Regions from separate parts of the Pseudomonas mercuritolerans genome, predicted to be linked through region 1. Evidence: riboswitches for the same ligand, from Rfam matches in the RefSeq annotation. Region 1 holds a riboswitch; the other holds the start of a gene.
What was found. Region 1 has a riboswitch for cobalamin ahead of cobW (cobalamin biosynthesis protein CobW). Riboswitches for the same ligand answer to the same signal wherever they lie in the genome.
Positions count from the first base shown of each region.

Region 1 (3,970 bases):
ACAGGCCGGCGAGCATCAGGGCGAAACCCACCGCCACCACCAGATTACCGCCAGTGGTCGAGGCCACACGCTGCCAGCCATCTTCCGGCTCCCAGGCTTCGCCATCATGGCTGTGCGCCGCGGTGCCGGCGGCGTGTTCGTGAATTTGCGCGACCGGTTCGGATTTCTCGAAGGTTTCGGCCTGCAGAATCAGTGGCGAAACCCAGAAACTCTGCAGCAGGGTCAGGAGCAGTGCGGCCAGCAAGCCGGTGAACCCTGCGGTTTGCGCGATACGCTTGATCATCTCGGCAGGCCTCAGTGGCATGGGAATGCGGCGCTGTGGCGGGTATCGTGAGCGGCGTTGTGCACCGCTTCGATGTGCGAGAAACCGGCGAACCAGACCAGACTGGCACCGAGGATCGAGGCGAAGAGGGCGGCGGCCACGCGTTGGCCCAAGGTGGTGCTGCTGGAAATGTGGTCAGTGTGGCTGACGGTATTGCTGGTGATCGACATAGCGCTTCCCTCTGAAATGTCAGCGGGTAAACAGAGCGCAGGAAAATCCCTGCGAGCCGGGCACGCAGGGATTTCGAACAGCGCCCGCCCACCGCGGGTTTGTTTGTGATCAGCGACGCTTGCGCGCGCTGGGTGTTGCGGGCCGGTCTCCGGGCTTGCGAGGGGTTGGCTTGGCGCCGACCTGCAAGCGTCACCTTCCCATGCCGGGGCACAGTGGATCTAACGCTTCGCTCGCTTACCGTTGCGGGGGCAGCACCGGACTGACATGGCTTTGAGTAAAGCACATGATTCACCGGTTTCCCGTTTCACCCTGTGAAGGGCACCCGTAACAAGGTGGGCAGGAGAACATGGGTTTGGGTTTTTAGTCAATTTCCGGGCGTTTTTGGTGCTGCGAGGGGGGCGTTTTTTTTTGATGTTTTTGGGTGTATATCCGTTGCTGCGGTAACGGCTGCTTAGGGTTTCGCCCTTACGGCGAGTCACCTTTTCCAGACGCCAAAAAGGTAACCGAAAAGGCTTGCTGCTGCGTTCGGCCCTCGCAGGCTCGGGTTCCTTCGCTACGGGACTGATCCGCTCAGCCTTCCGACGTCGCCGGTGGATCAAGATCAAGGGCACTCGAGCTTGCGCTCATTGTTGAGTGGTGAAAAGCGTGTGGTCTGCTTTGGATCTGTGTTGGATCCGCCCCTCACCCCAGCCCTCTCCCGAGGGAGAGGGAGCCGATTTGCGGGCTTTTCAGAATCTGCATTCGACTCGATATCGCAAGTCGGCGTATTTCGCCTGAACACCTCGGTCAGTCCCCTCTCCCTCCGGGAGAGGGCTAGGGTGAGGGGCTTTTGCTCTGGCTCTTGATCTTTTGCCCCTTCGGCAGGCTTCGTTACGGGATCGGTCCCGTAACGAAGGTACCCCGAGCCCCAGCGAGCGGGCCGTACGCCGGGGCAAAGCCTTTTGGTTCCTTTTTGCTGGGCCGGCACTCCGGCGTTTGAAAAAGGGACTCGCTGTAAGAGCGAAACCATAGGAAGCCGTTACAGCAGCAACGGATATACCCCCAGTTTCAGACTCACCGACCATTGACCCACGACGGACCCATGCGTAGCCTTGCGCTTTCGAGGTTCTTCGGCACTTGCCGAAGCTAAGAAGGGAACGCGGTCAAAGCCGCGGCTGCCCCCGCAACTGTGAACGGTGATGTTCGTTGCCACGCCACTGCCAGCTCAATCGATGAGCCAGCGGGAAGGCGCAATGAACGCCAGGCCCCACGCCTGAACGCCGTCAGCCAGGAGACCTGCCTCGTCACAGATTCTCACTACAACCGGGCGGGGTGATCCGGTGGCGAATGCTTCCGGCGTGCACGCGCGCTGCCGGTTCTCGTCCCGTATGCCCGCCGCTTGCCAAAGGGCATACCGATGAAAACACTGGCCAAACTCCCCGTCACCATCGTCACCGGTTTCCTCGGTTCGGGCAAAACCACGCTGCTGCGGCACATGCTCGACAACGCTCAGGGCCGGCGCATCGCGGTGATCGTCAATGAGTTCGGCGAGCTCGGCATCGACGGTGAGATCCTCAAGCAATGCACCATCGGCTGCACCGAAGAAGAGGCCAGCGGCCGCGTATATGAGCTGGCCAACGGCTGCCTGTGCTGCACGGTGCAGGAAGAATTCTTCCCGGTAATGCGCGAACTGGTTGCCCGTCGCGGCGATCTCGACCACATCCTTATCGAAACTTCCGGTCTGGCTCTGCCCAAGCCGTTGGTGCAAGCCTTCCAGTGGCCGGAAATCCGTAGCGCCTGCACCGTTGACGCGGTGATCACCGTGGTCGACAGCCCGGCCGTCGCTGCTGGCACCTTCGCAGCGTTCCCGGATCAGGTCGATGCCCAGCGCAAACTCGATCCGAACCTTGATCACGAGTCGCCGCTGCACGAATTGTTCGCCGATCAACTGGCCAGTGCTGACCTGGTCATCCTCAACAAAGCCGACCAGACCAGCGCGGAAGATCTGGCTCGCGTGCGCGCTGAAGTCGCCGAAGAGCTGCCGCCGGCAGTCAAAATCATCGAAGCCAGCAACGGTCGTCTGCCGCTTGACGTGTTGATCGGCCTCGGTGCCGGCTCCGAAGAGCATATCGACAGCCGCCACAGTCACCACGATCATCACCACGACGGTGATGACGACGATCACGATCACGACGCCTTCGATTCGATCTCCATCGAACTTCCGCAAGCCGACGAAAGCCTGCTGCTCGACGCGCTGACGCAATTGGTGGTGCAACACGGCATCCTGCGGGTCAAAGGCTTCGCGGCGATTCCGAACAAGCCGATGCGCCTGTTGATCCAGGGTGTGGGCACGCGTTTCGACAAGCATTTCGACCGTCAGTGGGGCGCCGAAGAAGCGCGCGTCACGCGTCTGGTGCTGATCGGTCAGGAACTCGATGCCACACAACTTGAAGCGCAATTGCGCGCTGCGCTCAGCGTTTAAGCCATGCACCTGCTCAGGACCCAGCCCGGCGGATTCGTCTCGGACGACAACATTGCCGACCTCGGACAAACTCCCGCCGAGCTGGTGATCCTGTGCAGTGGCGATTCCAGCCTGGCGCTGCTCGCCGAGGCTGCGCAGCAATTGCCGGATGACTACCCGAGCCTGCGCCTGGCCAATCCGATGCAGGTGCAGAATCATGCCTCGGTCGATCTGTATGTCGACGAAGTGCTGCGCCACGCCAAGGTCATTCTGATCTCCCTGCATGGCGGCATTGCCTATTGGCGCTACGGCGTCGAGCGGCTGGTGGAGTTGTCGGAGCGCGGCGTGCAACTGATTCTGGTGCCCGGCGATGACCGCCCGGACCCCGAGCTCAGTGGCTTGAGCACGGTCAGCGCCGAAGTACGCGATCGACTCTGGCAATTTCTGCGTCAAGGCGGCATGGGCAATGCACTGGATTTCTTCCGTTGCCTGGGCAACCAATGGTTCGCCCGCGATTACCCGTGGAACGAGCCGCAAACCCTGCCGCGCACGGCAATTTATCACCCACAGAAAAACAGCGCTGCCCTGAGCGACTGGCAAGCCGAATGGCTGCCCGGTCAACCGGTGGCGGCGCTGTTGTTTTATCGCTCGCATTTGCAGGCGGCAAACACAGCGTTCATCGATGTGTTCTGCCAGCGTTTGCAGGCAGCCGGACTCAATCCGCTGCCGATCGCGGTGGCCAGTCTGAAAGAACCCGGTTGCCTGTCGGTGGTCGAGGACTGGCTGGATGAAGTCGAGGCGGGGGTGATTCTCAACACCACCGGTTTTGCCCAATCAAGTCCCGAGGCGCCGCATCTGCGCCCGTTTCGCCGCAACATTCCGGTGATTCAAGCGATCTGCGCCCAGGACAACGAGCCTGGCTGGCGCGACAGCGAACAGGGCCTCGGGCCGCGTGATCTGGCGATGCACATTGCTTTGCCGGAGCTTGACGGGCGCATCATCAGCCGGCCGATCAGCTTCAAGGATCTGGCCTGGCG
Region 1 is NZ_JAMSHA010000013.1:65,169-69,138, reverse strand. Features, by position in the region: gene ND528_RS27595 (CbtA family protein) at 1-283, opposite strand, end outside; gene ND528_RS27590 (CbtB domain-containing protein) at 295-492, opposite strand; cobalamin riboswitch at 616-834, opposite strand; cobalamin riboswitch at 1,579-1,790, shown strand; gene cobW (cobalamin biosynthesis protein CobW) at 1,890-2,954, shown strand; gene cobN (cobaltochelatase subunit CobN) at 2,958-3,970, shown strand, end outside.

Region 2 (3,970 bases), on a different contig from region 1:
CAACAGGGTGATGCGGTTCGGGCTGGGTACACCGGCACCGGCCTTGCCCATGACTTTCTTCATCACCCAGCCACGAATGCCTTTGCTGTCATCGGGCTTGGGCGGCGCATTGGTTTCCGCCACCAGCACATCGCCGTTGGGCAACACATAGAGCCAGCGTGGGTGATCGAGGCCTTCGGCAAACGCGGCGACCTGGGTGCCGGCCGCAGCGGTCGGTTTCGCACCTTCCGGCCAGCCCACCGCCGGGGCGATGTTCACTGTCGGGATCAGCGTCTTGTTCGGTTCGGGCAGTTTCGGTGACGGGCCGGTGCCGTCGGAGACTTGCAGGCTGGAGGTTTCACCGCAGGCGGCGAGCCCGCCAGCGACGGCGATGATAAGAGCGAGTTGGGCCTTGCGCATTGCTGATCTTCCCTATGAATGCATTCCTAAACATAGAGGAGGGCGCAGGCCCGATGGTTCAACTGCTCAACCGCGGGCTTCCTTGAACAGCACGGCGATGCCCGGATGATAGTTGCCCGCGTCGCTGCGCAATTTGCGATAGGCGTAGGGGAAATACCAGGCGACTGCGCAGGTGTGTTCCTTTTGCAGGTCGTCGACCATGTCCTGCAGTTCTTCAGGGCTGGCGCTGTGCTGGGCTTTTTGCGGAGCAACGAACAGGCAGCCGAGCTTGAGATCGCTGGCGTAGCTGATGCGCTTGGCATCATGGGTGATGTCGAGCAGGGCCTGGGTCAGGTTGAGGTTGTTGACCCGTGGCCAGCGTTGCGTGGCCTGAATGAATGCCCGGTCTTCGCTGCCGGCAATCAACAGATCGGCGCGCGCATTGCGTTCGCCTTCTTCGTTCTGTTTGCGCGTGGCCGTGTCGTTCAGCGTGACCATTTCAGCCATCCACGCCGCTGCCGCGAGCAGGCCGAGATTGGCTTTTTCGTCGTGCCAATATGGCGTGTCGTTGTCGCCGCGAACGGTGTTGTAGCGATCGATACAGTCAAACCAGCGTTCCAGCACCGGGCGCAGGAATTCCAGGCGCGGGTTGCTGATGATCATGCCTTGCATCGTCGTCATCCTTATTGTTGTAGTGGGCTTTTTGGAAAAAGCATGGCTCTTTGATATCACTTGTCACAGTCTGGCACAAGATTGCCGCTGCACATTTGATCAGCGGCAGTTATTCGCGCGCAAAGCGCCTCTTCAATTGACGCTCCACCCCCAACCCTCTAACCTTCGCCGCTTGTTTCAGGTGCTCTGTGGCCCCGCGTCGACAGAGTGAAACAGGGAAGCCGGTGAGTGTGGTCCGCAAGCGAAGCCACGACGATCCCGGCGCTGCCCCCGCAACGGTAAATGAGTGAAAACTGCGCCTTGAGCCACTGCTTCGAAAGAAGCGGGAAGGCGCGCAGTCAGGCGAAACGCCGCTCATGAGCCCGGAGACCGGCCTGATCCATCTCAGCGGCATCACGGTGGGCGATGCCAGGCTTTTTGCCGTCTATTCTTGTGCCTGCCCGCCGTTATCCAGCCTCAACGGAGAGCTCCCCCATGACTGATTCCCCCGAGCGTGACGAACGCCATCTGGCGCGCATGCAGCGCAAGAAAGCCGTGATCGACGAACGCATTGCCAACTCGCCCGACGAATGTGGCCTGGTGCTGGTGCTGACCGGCAACGGCAAAGGCAAGAGCAGCTCGGCGTTCGGCATGCTCGCCCGCGCCATGGGCCACGGCATGCAGTGCGGCGTGGTGCAGTTCATCAAGGGCCGCAACAGCACGGGCGAAGAATTGTTTTTCCGTCGCTTTCCCGAGCAGGTGCGTTTCCACGTCATGGGCGAAGGCTTCACCTGGGAAACCCAGGATCGTCAGCGCGACATCGCCGCTGCGACCGCCGCTTGGGAAGTCTCCCGCGAATTGTTGCGCGACCCTTCGATCGGCCTGGTGGTGCTCGATGAATTGAACATCGCCCTCAAGCACGGCTACCTCGATCTCGATCAGGTGCTCAGCGATTTGCAGGCGCGTCCGCCGATGCAGCACGTGGTGGTCACCGGTCGCGGCGCCAAGCCGGAAATGATCGAGATGGGCGACACGGTCACCGAGATGGGCATGCTCAAACATGCCTTCCAGGCCGGGATCAAAGCGCAGAAAGGCGTCGAACTTTGAAGCAACCACGTCACTGCCCGGCGGTATTGATCGCCGCGCCGGCCTCCGGTCAGGGCAAGACCACCGTCACCGCCGCACTCGCCCGTTTGCATCGCAATCAGGGGCGCAAGGTCCGCGTGTTCAAATGCGGGCCGGATTTTCTCGACCCGATGATCCTCGAACGCGCCAGCGGTGCGCCGGTGTATCAACTGGACATGTGGATGGTCGGCGAGCAGGAAAGTCGCCGGCTGTTGTGGGAAGCCGCCGCCGAAGCCGACCTGATTCTGATCGAGGGGGTAATGGGCCTGTTCGACGGCACGCCATCCAGCGCTGATCTGGCGCGCCACTTCGGTGTGCCGGTGCTCGGCGTGATCGATGGCACCGCCATGGCGCAGACTTTTGGCGCCTTGGCGCTGGGCCTGGCGAAGTATCAGCCGGACTTGCCGTTCGCTGGCGTGCTGGCCAACCGCGTCGGCACCTTGCGCCATGCGCAATTGCTCGAAGGCAGCCTCACTGAAGGTCTGCGCTGGTACGGCGCGCTGTCCCGCGAGACCGGCATCGAATTGCCGAGCCGCCACCTCGGCCTGGTTCAGGCCAGCGAATTGAATGATCTGGATCTGCGTCTCGACGCGGCCGCCGATGCGCTGGCCAGCAGTTGCCAAGTCGCGCTGCCACCGGCCGTTGAATTCGCCGCGCCTGACGTCATTGCCGCCGAGCCTCTATTAAAAGGTGTGCGCATCGCTGTTGCCCGCGATGAAGCCTTTGCCTTCACCTATGGCGCCAGTCTCGATCTGCTGCGGGCGATGGGCGCCGAGCTGCAATTTTTCTCGCCGATCCGCGACACGCAATTGCCCGAGGCGGACAGCCTGTATCTGCCGGGCGGCTATCCAGAGCTGCATCACGTCGCGCTGGCGCAAAACGCCTCAATGCTTGCAGCAATCCGCGCGCACCACGCGGCGGGCAAGCCGTTGCTCGCCGAATGTGGCGGCATGCTTTATCTGCTGGATTCGCTGACTGATGTCGAAGGTACTCGTGCTGAGCTGGTCGGTTTGCTCAAGGGCGATGCGGTGATGCAGAAGCGTCTGGCGGCGCTGGCGTTGCAGGCAGTTGAGCTGCCGGAAGGGGAGTTGCGTGGGCATACCTATCATCATTCCCTGACCACCACCGAGCTGACGCCGATTGCCCGTGGGCTGAGTCCCAATGGCGGGCGTGGGGCCGAGGCGGTTTATCGCGAGGGACGGATGACGGCGTCGTACGTGCACTTTTATTTCCCATCGAATCCGACTGCGATTGCGGCATTGTTTGCGCCAGATCGTGAGGCCGCCTTCGCGAGCGGGCTCGCTCCCACAATGGATGACCTGAACCCTGTGGGAGCGAGCCTGCTCGCGAAAGGGCCATGACCGACAACACATTCTCCGAAGCCGAACGCGCAGCGGTCTACAAGGCCATCGCCGAACGCCGCGACATGCGCCACTTCACCGGTGGCAGCGTCGAGCCGCAGTTGCTGCGTCGTCTGCTCGAGGCCGCTCATCAAGCGCCGAGCGTCGGCCTGATGCAGCCTTGGCGCTTCATTCGTATCAGCGATCGCGCTTTGCGCGGGCAGATCCGCGATCTGGTGGAAGAAGAGCGCATCCGCACCGCCGAGGCCCTTGGCGAGCGCAGCGATGAGTTCATGCAGCTCAAGGTCGAAGGCATCAACGATTGCGCAGAAGTGCTGGTCGCGGCGCTGATGGATGATCGCGAAAAGCACATCTTCGGTCGGCGCACGTTGCCGGAAATGGACATGGCCTCGTTGTCCTGCGCGATCCAGAATCTGTGGCTGGCCTCCCGCGCTGAAGGCCTGGGCATGGGCTGG
Region 2 is NZ_JAMSHA010000001.1:862,593-866,562, reverse strand. Features, by position in the region: gene ND528_RS04030 (PQQ-dependent sugar dehydrogenase) at 1-399, opposite strand, end outside; gene ND528_RS04025 (hypothetical protein) at 466-1,050, opposite strand; cobalamin riboswitch at 1,213-1,442, shown strand; gene cobO (cob(I)yrinic acid a,c-diamide adenosyltransferase) at 1,525-2,136, shown strand; gene ND528_RS04015 (cobyrinate a,c-diamide synthase) at 2,133-3,515, shown strand; gene bluB (5,6-dimethylbenzimidazole synthase) at 3,512-3,970, shown strand, end outside.
Region 2: another riboswitch for cobalamin. It lies ahead of cobO (cob(I)yrinic acid a,c-diamide adenosyltransferase); the one in region 1 lies ahead of cobW (cobalamin biosynthesis protein CobW).